4 regions of the Paenibacillus sp. FSL P4-0184 genome follow, and region 4 is predicted to be linked to each of the others. Evidence: riboswitches for the same ligand, from Rfam matches in the RefSeq annotation. Region 4 holds a riboswitch; each other region holds the start of a gene.
The links. Region 4 has a riboswitch for cyclic di-GMP ahead of MKY52_RS22895 (DUF6612 family protein). Riboswitches for the same ligand answer to the same signal wherever they lie in the genome.

Region 1 (3,169 bases), on a different contig from region 4:
GTTTTGTGAAGGAAGGTTTCGAATTGCTCTACTTGGATCAGGCGGTTTAGCAGCTCTTTACGTTCTGCATTATTTAAAGGCGCTGGTGAGCTTGTGGATTCTGCCTGTCTGTTCAACCATTTCAGTTCTTGTTCTTCATGCACATGCCCGAATTCATAGGCGATTGTCTTGGTGTAAGCCTGACGCATACGCTGAACTGCATCCCATCCGGTATGCACATCATTCGGCGCATTCTCCCAAATGAGCGTGGCAGGTAGTGCGAGCAGATCCTCACGAGTCAGCTCATAGGTTTCGAGTTCAAGATATTTAGCCATGGGATTGTGATCGCGCTCAAGCGGATCAATATCAGCGGCCATATGGCCATATATACGAATATTAGCGATTAGCTTGGAAGCTCTTACTGCCTTTCTAAGCCATTCGGTGTCTCCCGAAATGCGAGGCTGTGGAGCCGGTTCGCTATCCGGTGTTAGGGGTGGGGGACCCGAATTTGTAAAAAGCTCGCGATAATTATTCTCTACGGTGGAAGGATCTTTCACAAACTGTTCATATCTTTCTTGAATGTAGCCTAAATTGGGTCCGTAATACTTACTCCAAATGGATTCGTTATAGGGCTCTTTGGCTGCCATGAATACATCCTCCTTAACGGATGAACTCCATACGTGACATTTTGTGTCAACGCTTACTGGAGCTGTGATGATTGCGGTTTCATTTCTCATCTTATTGTGCTACTTTCCACACGTGTAATCAATTCTTTCTTTCGTCCAATACGTTCGCAAAATGGTATGGGTTAGCTTGTTCTAATGAAAAGAACGCTGTTTCTTCTCATTACCCATTCCTAAGGCCCACTAAAATGATTCTAATATCCTTATTTTTAACTAATAGGGAAGGAAGTATCATTCTATCGGCTTAATTAATTTTATGAATAGGACGAGTATCGTGTTAAAAGGACAAGTTATCGCACAAAAGCGCTTCTATTTTTTGTTTTTTAATGGAAAAACTAATCAGAAATCGACACACTTTTCCACTTTAGTATAGTATAATGTTATTGCAGTTAGCGATTTTCATATATTCAAAGTAGATCCTTTCGTGTAAAGGGTCCAGTAAAAGGTAAACCTGCCGAAAGGCAGGGGCACAAAGTCGCGGGTCTAAGGTAGAAATACTATGACAGCCGGATTGCCTGGGGACTAAAATCTTAGGAGGAGATTTTTTGGACAAGTCCAACCAGGGAAGCAACAGAGAACAGCAGGTCATTGATCTAGACGTAGAGTGGGTCCATTTATTATTAGCAGCTAAGAAGGCTGGCATAAAGGCAGATGAAATTCGTCGCTTCTTTCATGAGAAGACTGTGCAAGCCGTGCAGTGATACATTCAGAGCATTAGATATCAAAAGAGCACAGCGAGTTATCGCTGTGCTCTTTTTCTTTATATAAGAATCTATAAGTTTCAGACTTGGTCCTTATATTCTGCTAGAATTCAAACGCCTTCGCGGTCCATGGTAGGAGGGCGAAGGCGTTTATGTTTAATAGTATGAGTAGAAGAGGATCTTATCAGGTCAGGTGGAATATTAATCCTTCTGATCAAGGCGCCATTTCTGGTAGTCCAGAAACTCCTTGAATTCGCGTTTGCTTATGCCTGAGGCCATAGCTTCCTGCACCAATCGGAACCATTCCGAATCTAAAGGTGACTCCTCAGCATCATTAGGTTCTCCATAGAGCAAAGCGTGGATGGATACCTGAAGCGCATCGGCGATCTTTTCGATAAACTGGATTGAAGGATTGGATTGGATGTTTCTCTCCACATTGCTAAGATACGACTTAGCAACATCCGCTCTGTCCGCAAGCTCAGATAGGGACAATCCCTTTTCTAGGCGGAGATGCTGGATACGTTGGCCCATATTTTGTGGCACTATGCTGACGCCCCTCCGTTATTTTTGTTATTAGTATAGCAAATATCATTAAATTCGACAAAGTTTATTGTAAAGAGAAAAGCAGCATCTACTTATCCGTTTTCCGGAATAAGAATCTGCTGCTCTTCGAATGGAAGACTTATTAGATTAGTAGTCAGTTCCTCTGGCTTGTTTAGCAAAGAAATCCCAAGTCAGTGTCAACACATCTTTTTGGAAAATGTTCTGATCTTTACCGTCATCCACAAATTCGAACTTAACGGTGAAGCTATCAGATGTACCTGCTTTAATACCGGATGCTTCATTGCCTATGAACGGCAATTTTTCTACGAGATCAGGTGTTGAATTTTGCAAATCAGCCAGTGTTGTTTCATAAACTACAATATCCGGAATAATGTTACCGCTCTTGTCCTTATTTTGCAGGAATTTAACTTTAATGAATTTACCTAAATCAACACCATTGTTGTTACCACCCACGTCATTAACGGAGTATTTTGTTTTGAGAACAATAGAGCCGATATCGATGTTACCATCATTATTCAGTTTGAAATCTCTTTTGATAGTATCACCTGGTTTCAATTTATCCAGATTAACGATAACAGATGGGTCAGAGTTCAAATCCAGTGTACCAGCTGCGAATGTAGAGGTACTTGTTGCAGTGTCGCTAAAGTAAGCGAAAGTTCCTCCACCAATCAATGATAAACCCAGTGCTGCTGATGCTACGCCAAGACCCAATGTTTTCTTGATACCCATAATTAAAATTCCTCCTCGGTTTTTGTGGTTTTTTATAAAAGTTATATATTGTAACTTCCGGTTCGTAAGCGGAAGCGGACAATCAACGGATTACTGTATTTCAGTTGGAGGTGGAGAGGTGGGAAGTATAGCAGCATTTTTCTTTTCGAGTGCAGCTACAGCCTTCCATGATGAATACAGGGCATAGAGCAGGAGCATCAAGCCTGGTACAATCATGAGCACAACACTTCCAGCTTTGGAAACTGCGAAATTCATAGCGTAACCTACGTAAGGTACGGTGACCCCGGTATACTCAGCTACAACATTCGTGGAACTGGTAGGGTTCATATCAGGCGCATCATTGTTATCGCCTTTCGTGCGATACATGGCTTCACCAGTAGCGTTGTTCATTGTTGCTTCTACAACACGGTGAGTAATGAGCAGGTTTTCTTCATTTCTAAAGGTGATCACATCGCCTTTTTTGAAGCGATTCATATCTCCTCCGGGTTTTAAAGCGACAATCGATCCGGTTTG
Region 2 (3,169 bases), on a different contig from region 4:
AAAGATAGAAGGGCTCCCACCCGTTGTAATGGGCTCTCACTTGGATACGGTATACCAAGGTGGGAAGTACGATGGGGTAGTAGGTGTAACGGCTGCTTTGGAAGTGATCAAACGTCTAAACGAAAAAGGGATTGAAACGGATCATCCGATCGAAATTATCTCATTTGCCTGTGAAGAATCCTCGCGTTTTGGTATTTCAACAGTAGGCAGCAAAATAATGTCAGGGTTATTTCAGAAGGAGAAATATAGGTCTTTGAAGGACAAAGACGGTATTACAATGGAAAAGGCATTTTCGCTATGTGCACTTGATTATAACAGTATAGATCAGGCGAGTAGAGTTAATGAGGAATTAAAAGCGTTTTTCGAATTACATATTGAGCAAGGTCCTGTCTTAATAAACAATAATAAAAGAATTGGAATTGTGACTGGAATTGCTGCGCCCGTGAGGCTTCATATTCAAATATCAGGGAAAGCATCTCACTCCGGAACGACACCTATGAATATGAGAAGAGATGCTTTTCTGGGTGCTTCTGAAATAGCGTTAGAGCTTGAAAAAGCAGCCAAACTCGAACAAGAATTTGGAACGGTTGCGACGCTCGGGGTGATAGAAATCTTAAATGGAGCCATGAACGTGGTTCCGGGAGAAGTGGAAACTAAAATTGATATCAGATCTACTTCCGTGGCATCCAGGCAACGTGTGTTAGACCATTTGTATCAGACGATAGCCTCAGTACAAGAGAGCAGACAACTTGAAATTGCGAGTACGGAAATCATCTCCGAGGAACCAGTCCTATTATCGGATGAGATCACTCATGTTCTAGAATCCATTTGTGAAGAGAAGGGGATATCGAGTCAACGGATGATTAGTGGGGCAGGGCATGATGCCATGAACATGAACAAACTTTGCCCAGTAGGGCTTATCTTTGTTCCTTCTGTAGATGGACTTAGTCATCATCCTAATGAATATACAGACTTGGATGATATCATTATGGGGATTGATATTTTAGAAGAAGCTGTTCTTCGTTATGCGTTTGTAAGACAAACATAGTTCGTGTTGAGAAGTAAGTCCCAATGTGACATATATATATGTTACATTGGGCTTTAGTATCTAATTTTATAATTGTTCGCAGAATTGTTGCTTTACATTAATAAATATTATATTAAAGTTAACATTGACGTTTGTGAAAAATTTCCCATTCAAAAAAATTAAATCACAGCGGAAATAGGTCTTTTGGAGGTAACATATTTTTAATAGAGTATTTAGGACTAGTAATAGTGAAAACAAAATATTGGTAAACCTATTGAAAAATAGGGACACAAAGCCATAGGGTCTAAATCTATTTATAGATATGACAGCCGGTTGCATGCAGTGGGAGTTTCATGCTCTTATTTTTTGATGCATATGCAGCCGTTATCATTCTGATAGCGGCTTTTTTTTGCTCGTTTTCTAATAAAAAAACGTAATAAATCGGAAAAAGGATGATAGTACATGGATCAGACACAACCACTGAGAGTATGGAGAATGATAGGCCTCGTCATAATGGCAACGTTGATATTTTGGGGGTGTTCTTACTATTTCATAAAATGGACTGCTAACTCTTATGAGCAAGAAGCGGTTGCTGCTACATCAGAAGCTACGATACATGCGAGTAAATCGGTTGGAAATATGATACAGGGTGGATTAGATTCATTAGATGGAATTGCTGATTCTATTTCGGAAATCAATTATATGGATTGGGATAAGACCAAAAAATATCTGCATCACTTTGATAAAAAATATAATTTTATTCGAATTAGCATCAACAGCCCAGATGGTAAAGCTTACGCATCGGATGGGACAATGTTTGATGTATCAGATGAAGTAGGGTTTCAAAAAGCTCTGCAGGGTATTAGCAGTATTTCTGATCCATTCTTAGATAAGATCTCCAATAAAGAAATTATTACGATCAATAGTCCACTTAAGTTTAAAGGTGAAGTGAAGGGTGCTTTATCTGCCAGCAGATATACACAGGATCTTTATGATGCTCTTGCAGTTTCTTTTTTTAAAGGTCATGGTTATTCTCAAATCATTGATCAAAAGGGACAAGTCATTATCCAATCGAAGAATCTCGAAGAGGATAAGTCCATTGATAACATATTCGAAAGTATAAGTATTGATTCTAGAAATAAGAAACAACTGCAAATCTTTAAAGAGAACATAACCGCAAAAAAATCTGGAGTAGGAATATTTTGGATTAACGGAGATAGCAAAATGGTTGGCTATTCGGGCATCCAGGGGGTTGAGGACTGGTATATTCTCTCCGTGATACCGAAAGATGTGATCATGGCCAAAGCGTCTCAAATGAGCCAGGCGACTTTTCTATTATGTGTAATCATGTTTGTCTTATTATTGATCATATTTGTAAACATTCTATTAAATAAGAGCAAAATTAGGAAACAGATGGAGAGGATTGCCTTTGAGGATGAGTTAACACATCTTTCTAGAACTAATAAATTTGTTAAAGATGCTCAGTATTTACTTAAAGAGAAACCGAATACAAAGTTTGCTGTGTTGCAATTTGATATTGAACAATTTAAATACATAAATGAAATTGTCGGTTTTCATGAAGGAAATAGCATTTTGATTCAAGTGGCTAATAGCTTAACAGCAAACACATTAGACGAGGATGTCATTGGACGCTTAGGGGGTGATCGTTTTATTCTTTTCACTTCGTATGATAATAAGGCGGAATTAATCATCCGTATACAAGTACTTACTGAACAAATGAGCGACTATACATTTGGAAATGAAGAAGGTTTTAGGCTAGTGATTAATTGTGGAATTTACTGTATAGATGATCGTCAGAGCGATATCCTCACATGTATTGACCGAGCAGGAATCGCTTGTAAGTCCATTAAAGGTGGATACAAGAGCTCATGCACTTTCTTTGACGAACAATTGTTATTGCAGATACACGAAGAGCAAGACATCGTAAGAAAGATGGATGCTGCCATGACAAATGGTGAATTTATAGTATATTTACAACCGAAAATGGATCTGCGAGTGAACAGTTTTCATGGCGCTGAGGCATTGGTTAGATGGAATGATCCTCAGAAAGGACTTATATCTCCTGCAGTATTTATCCCCATATTTGAGAGGAATCGCTTTATTGTGAAATTAGATTTAATG
Region 3 (3,169 bases), on a different contig from region 4:
GTAGAAATGATACAAAGCCAACTGGGAAGTCATGTGCCGATTATCGTTGAACCGGAGCGTCGGGATACTTTTCCGGCTATCGCCTTAACAGCTACCTATCTTTATTCAGTGGCAGGTGTTTCTCCAGCGGAGACGGTAGCAATATTGCCTGTTGACCCTTATGTAGAAGCATCCTTTTTCGATACCATAGCTATGCTTGAGGGGACCATGCTGGAAAGTGGAGCAAATCTGGCACTAATGGGTGTTGTTCCTGAACATGCCTCAGAGAAATACGGATATATTATTCCTACCACCGAAGAGGCGGGGGGAAATGGTTTTATGAAGGTGAGTCATTTTCAAGAGAAACCAGACCGCATACAAGCAGAACAGCTCATCGAGCAAAATGCATTGTGGAATTGTGGAGTGTTTGCCTTCCGCTTAGGGTACTTGTTAGATATTTTGCAGCGTAAAGGGTTGCCTTTAGGATATGAAGAATTGCAGAAGCAGTATAAGCTATTGTCTTCCATCAGCTTTGATTATGAAGTGGTAGAGAAAGAAGAACATATTGTAGTACAGCCGTATGATGGATTCTGGAAGGATCTTGGAACGTGGAATACGCTGACAGAGGAAATGAGTAGCAAACATGTAGGAAAAGGTTTTGTAACGGCGGATTCTGAGGGGACTTGCTTGATTAATGAGCTGGATATTCCGATTACGGTAATTGGTGCGAAGGATCTGATCATTGCGGCTAGCCCGGATGGGATTCTAGTTACCCATAAAGCTGAGAGCCCGCGGATTAAAGAAGTGCTGAAGACCTTTGAACAAAGACCGATGTACGAGGAACGCCGCTGGGGCCATTACAAAGTTATTGATTATGTGAAATATGATGAAGGCAATGAAGTGCTGACCAAACGGATTTTTATATCCGAGGGGAATAATATCAGCTATCAATTACATCGCAAGCGTAGTGAAATTTGGACAATCGTCAGCGGCGAAGCAAGTATTGTGCTGAATGAGAAAAAACATAATGTGAAGGCTGGGGACGTGGTACGTATACCGGAAGGAACGAAGCACGCGATCCTTGCTTTGACGGATGTCGAGTTTATAGAGGTACAGACGGGTTCTGAATTAGTAGAAGAAGATAACATTCGTATTACTTTAGACTGGAATGATATAGAACTACAACAATTCATTTCATAGGTCTAACCTATCTATTTAACCAATCCAAAATTTCTTGAAACAGGTAAATTGACTCAATTATCAAAAAAAGTCATAAAAACACTAAATATATCATTAATTGTCGTCGATACTTACGGTAAGAGAGATTATTTCTCTTAAATTGAAAAGGCAAACCTATCGAAAGGTAGGGACGCAAAGCTATAGGGCCTTCGAAAGAGTGGCAGCCTGGCTACCGAAAGGGAGATTATTTTGAAAGCTTACCGTACGTATCGATTATTTGGCGCATTTCTGTCACTCGTCTTGTTTCTGACTGCACTTCCGCTTACTGTTGGAATTTCGCCGTCTGTTGTCATAGCTGCTTCAAATTCTGGAACGCCAGTTACCCCAGGAGCCTCACCTGAAGCCGTAAAGCTGCTTAACTATTTTTACTCGATCTCAGGAAAAGGTATTATTGCTGGTCAACATGACTATTTAGAAAGTCCAGATGAAATTAACAATATGCTGAAGGGAACCAGCGGACAATATGCCGCTCTTCACGGTTATGAACTGGGCGCGATCAGCGGTCAGTCAGAAGGAACGATGACCTGGCAGCGTCAAAATGTGGTGAACAGCGCCATCAACTGGAATAAAGCGGGCGGGATCGTAGCTATGACTTTTCATGCTAACCTGCCGGGCACCTCTTATGACTGGGATAATGTGAAAAAAACACTTAGTCAGAATGAGTTCGATAGTTACGTTACACCGGGTACCAAGCAATATAACAGTCTGATCGCTGAACTTGATAAGGTGGCAGTCTCTTTAAAAAGCTTGCGCGATGCCAATGTTCCGGTGCTTTGGAGACCCTATCATGAAATGAACGGGAACTGGTTCTGGTGGGGGAAGAAAAATAACTTTTCTAAACTTTGGAATATTATGTATGACCGTTTTGTTAACGTTCATAAATTAAATAATTTGTTATGGGTATGGAGTCCGAATGCTCCCAATGTTTGGTCAGATCCTTATGCGCTAACTTATCCAGGTGCTGATAAAGTAGATATTCTGGCAGTAGATATATACGAAAATGATTACCAGCAAAAATACTATGACAGCTTGTTGAGTCTAGCCGCAGGCAAACCGATTGCGATCGGGGAGAATGGTGAAATGCCTAATCTGGAGAAGCTTCAGCAATCACAAAGTAAATGGACGTATATGATGAGCTGGGGAAAAATGCTTTACGAGAATAACAGTGCAGACACAATCAAAACATTTATGAATAGCAACTACACCCTGACCAGAGATAAATTAAATACTGGTCTGGCACCGACACCTAGCGCTGCACCAGCGCCGGCACCTCCCGAAGAAGATGGTGAGGCAGCCATTCCTCTTGCGAAGGGGCTTGCAGGAGAATATTACAACAACATACAGCTATCGGGAACAGCAGCTCTTACTAGAACTGATGCAATTATCGATTTCAATTGGCGGCAAGGATCGCCGGATGCCGCCCTCGGGATTGATCGTTTCTCCATACGTTGGAGCGGTAAAATTAAGCCATTTTATGATGAGCAATATACATTTTACACTACCTCAGATGATGGCATCCGTGTGTGGGTGAATGGGCAATCCGTGATTGATAGTTGGACTAAGCAAAGTGGTACTGAGCGTAAGGGGAATATAACGCTGAAGGCTGGTCAGCTATACGATATCAAGGTGGAGTATTACGAAAATGAAGGCGATGCGAGAGTCCGCTTGATGTGGGAAAGTGCTAGTCAAGCTAAAGAGACAGTTCCAGCAAGTGCACTTTATCTTCCGGATGTCTCCTGATTGATGAAAATTACAGGTCGATCCTTAGTGGCTCTGCGTTATTGCAGAGCTACTAAGCTATAGTCCTCATTAGGTCAGAAGACGATTGTCCGATAACAGGTATGTTTATTTAGCACCTGTGGAGGCAGTACAGCTACCGAAAGGAGGATTTATTTGCGTAAATATTATAAGCAAAACAGATTGTTGTTTACTATATTACCGGTGTTTATTA
Region 4 (3,169 bases):
AAACCTGTAGTCCTTTTTATCATCCTTTAATGTATCAGGTGTCTCATATACTCCAATGAGTTTCTGGCTTTCAGGATCGTATTCTAAATAACCGTATACCTTTGCCTTGGCACCGGATTCACTAGTCATAGTGTTTTCTTCTGTAGCAAATCCAGTATATTGGGATAGATCAGATTTAGTATCAAGTGATAACAGCATTTTCATTTTTTCTCCGTCAGTTACAACACCGTTCAAATTCATTGTTACTCCTGAACTGGAAGCTTGAAGATTATACTGTTGACCGATGCCATTATTTAATGCATTGCTCACACTTCGACCACCAATTTTATCCCAATTAATCGTCATACTAGCGAATACAGGAATGGCTACAAGTAAGAGGCAAGAGAAGACAATACTGATAGGAATAACCTTTTTATTAGACCTAGGAGTATTCTGGGAGGAATGCAGATTTCTTTGACGTGTATATGCTTCTTGTTCTATGGCAGTCCACATCAAATCATAATCCGGTCGGGGAATATGTTTATCTTTTTCAATATAGAGACTCATTACTATTCAGCTCCTTTAGTTGGGTTCCACCCATTCTATTTAGTATTTTAAGTCCCTTGTTCAGTCTGGATTTTACAGTTCCTTCGGGTATGCTCATAACTTTAGAGATCTCGGGTACAGTCAATTCGTTTATAAAACGAAGGACTACTACCATTCTGATTTTGTCAGAAAGCTGACTGTATAACCCTTGTAATTCTTTTTTAGTTTCCTGTCGATCCAAACGTTTTTCTACAGGGTTTGATTCCTCAGACCTGGATAGTAAATAATTACGTACTTCTTTCATCCACCCCGTCTTACGCCTTTTGATCACACTGTTGCACTCATTCGAAGCAATTCGTAAAATCCAAGCTTTCAAGTTTCTTACCTTCGACTTATCCGCTAAGATAACTTTTACAAATACCTCTTGGGAAATATCCTCCGCATCTGCCTGATTTTTCATTAAGTAGTAACAAAAATAATATACTTGTTCTTTATAGAGCTCGAAAATTTCCCGGTCACTCATTTTGCTGCACCCCCTGTCTTTGCTGTTCTCATTAATAAGACTTATAAGCGTATGTAATCGTTCATTTTTCATTTTGATTGTAGTATTTCTTCTGAGTATCATAGCGAATTCGAATGGAAGATAAGTCGTTTACAGGTAATTATAACCATGATAAAATTAGCGGTGGGACATGCGTCCGTAATCTATAAAACTAATTGAATGTCCGCGTTAAAGGTAAAATCATCGAAAGATGATGACACAAAGCCATGGGTCTAAAGCCTTTCGACAGAAGGAAATGATCGCCAGGCCGCCATAGGGATGTCTTATGAAGCATAAAGGATAGCTCTAAGAATATGTAGTCTATTTTGAGCTCTTTTATTATTTCGACCTATACGGCGTTACATTATCGCAAGGGGCCGAAAGGGGAAGTACATGAACAGTTTTTTCAAAACAATAGGTACTAGTTTGGCAGTAGGTGCTTTATTGCTGTCCGGAACGATCGGATGGATGTCTAATCCTGAAGTCGTGTCTGCAGCTACCACAACAGCAGTAACCGCGGATCAAATGATTAGCAAAGTAACGGCAGCCTCTAAAGCAATAAAGAATTTTCACTTAGATGTGATCAAAAAACAGGATATTCAGAGCGGTGGGGTACGTATCAGCAACACTAACACACTGAAGCTGGATATTAATCGACTGCCGAATTTTGCTGCAGCTGGCACCGTTGATAGTAGTCTTTTAGATACATCGTACAGTCTATATGCCAATGACAAGGAGTTTTACTATCTTGTAGACGGAAGTGAACTGATCGATGAATCTGAAGATGAAGGTTACGACGATGACGGCGAGCCAATCGATCCCGATGCACAGTATTGGATTGCACTGGAGAAGATGGAGTGGGATTCTTTTTACTCCAAAGGTCAATACGATCCTGTTTCCATGCTTGATTCGGTTAAAAATTATAAAAAATCTATGAAAGTCAGCACTGCTGGCGCACAGACTGTCCTGCAGTTCACGGTAACTGATCCGACAGCAGCTAAGGGAATAATCAAACTCTATGACCAGGAGAACCTATGGGATGGAGAGACTGTTCAACCTAAAAGCGTAACTTGGAAATTATTCGTTAATACTAAGACCTGGCAAACGGAAAAGCTGACAGTCGATCTGAGTTATGTACTGACAAGTGACGGAGAAAAAGATACATACAACACGAAAATCGAAGCTAAATATTCCAAGAATAACAAAGGTACAACCATTGTAAAACCGGCCGAACTAGAATAATAAGGTCGATATCATATTGAGCAAAAAGCGCTGTTCTGTAGAACAGCGCTTTTTGCTGTATTCTCTATTTTAATAACGTTTCTATTCCCTCTTTAAGATTGATGTCGTATGCTTCAACATTCGATTCATGAGATTTCGCCGCTCTGTTTTTATGTCGGTGTCGCTTCTCTTTAATGCGTCGCGGATGGGGATGATCTCTGTAATTTTCCTGCCACTTTTTATTCTTCGATCTACACAAGTCGGGATGTAACCTACGTTAGTTATACTCGTGTTTCCTTTTTCATCCTTCTTTATTTTAAGCGTAAGTATGATACCGCTTTGTGTATAAGGAATATTCATTAGTTTAGTAGAAACAAAATTCCCCAATGAGTAAATAACGAATTGTTTTTTTCCACGAAGCGCTAACGGTTGAAGAACATGTGGGTGAGACCCCAGTATGATGTCGGCGCCATTTTTAAAGAAGAGATTGACCAGCTCTTTTTGCCTCTTGTTTGGAGTGTAACGATATTCGCTTCCGAAATGCAGATAAATCAAGACTAGATCGACTTTCTTTTTTAAATCTCGAATCTCCTTAATGATCTTGGGCGTAGATATCCGATTAACCAGCCACGGCTTACTCACTGGTACAGGAATTCGGTTAGTTCCTGCTGTGTAGGAGAGGATGCCAATCGTAATTCCTTTGACGTTTTTAATAAGTGTTCTCTTGGATTCTTCTAATGATTTAGCTGTTCCCGTGTGGTCGATTCCATTACGGTCCAGAACTCGTAACGTCCGAACCAGACCCGGGGCACCATAATCCATGCAATGATTGTTGGCCGTTACTAATACGTCGAATCCGGCTTCCTTAAGTGCAGGGGCCAG

Region 1: it holds a riboswitch for cyclic di-GMP, as region 4 does, so the genes downstream of both, MKY52_RS07295 (anti-repressor SinI family protein) here and MKY52_RS22895 (DUF6612 family protein) in region 4, are expected to answer to the same signal.
Region 2: it holds a riboswitch for cyclic di-GMP, as region 4 does, so the genes downstream of both, MKY52_RS03980 (bifunctional diguanylate cyclase/phosphodiesterase) here and MKY52_RS22895 (DUF6612 family protein) in region 4, are expected to answer to the same signal.
Region 3: it holds a riboswitch for cyclic di-GMP, as region 4 does, so the genes downstream of both, MKY52_RS04435 (glycosyl hydrolase) here and MKY52_RS22895 (DUF6612 family protein) in region 4, are expected to answer to the same signal.

Annotation. Positions count from the first base shown of each region.
Region 1 covers NZ_JBBORN010000001.1:1,701,891-1,705,059, reverse strand. The annotation lists gene MKY52_RS07300 (2-oxoglutarate dehydrogenase E1 component) at 1-626, opposite strand, end outside; cyclic di-GMP riboswitch class I at 1,097-1,181, shown strand; gene MKY52_RS07295 (anti-repressor SinI family protein) at 1,208-1,363, shown strand; gene MKY52_RS07290 (helix-turn-helix domain-containing protein) at 1,565-1,894, opposite strand; gene MKY52_RS07285 (TasA family protein) at 2,054-2,656, opposite strand; gene sipW (signal peptidase I SipW) at 2,747-3,169, opposite strand, start outside.
Region 2 covers NZ_JBBORN010000001.1:926,734-929,902, reverse strand. The annotation lists gene MKY52_RS03985 (Zn-dependent hydrolase) at 1-1,048, shown strand, start outside; cyclic di-GMP riboswitch class I at 1,282-1,368, shown strand; gene MKY52_RS03980 (bifunctional diguanylate cyclase/phosphodiesterase) at 1,490-3,169, shown strand, end outside.
Region 3 covers NZ_JBBORN010000001.1:1,037,542-1,040,710, reverse strand. The annotation lists gene MKY52_RS04440 (sugar phosphate nucleotidyltransferase) at 1-1,179, shown strand, start outside; cyclic di-GMP riboswitch class I at 1,316-1,395, shown strand; gene MKY52_RS04435 (glycosyl hydrolase) at 1,408-2,958, shown strand; gene MKY52_RS04430 (glycosyl hydrolase) at 3,112-3,169, shown strand, end outside.
Region 4 covers NZ_JBBORN010000002.1:258,010-261,178, forward strand. The annotation lists gene MKY52_RS22885 (DUF4179 domain-containing protein) at 1-546, opposite strand, end outside; gene MKY52_RS22890 (RNA polymerase sigma factor) at 530-1,048, opposite strand; cyclic di-GMP riboswitch class I at 1,251-1,342, shown strand; gene MKY52_RS22895 (DUF6612 family protein) at 1,460-2,308, shown strand; gene MKY52_RS22900 (CapA family protein) at 2,390-3,169, opposite strand, start outside.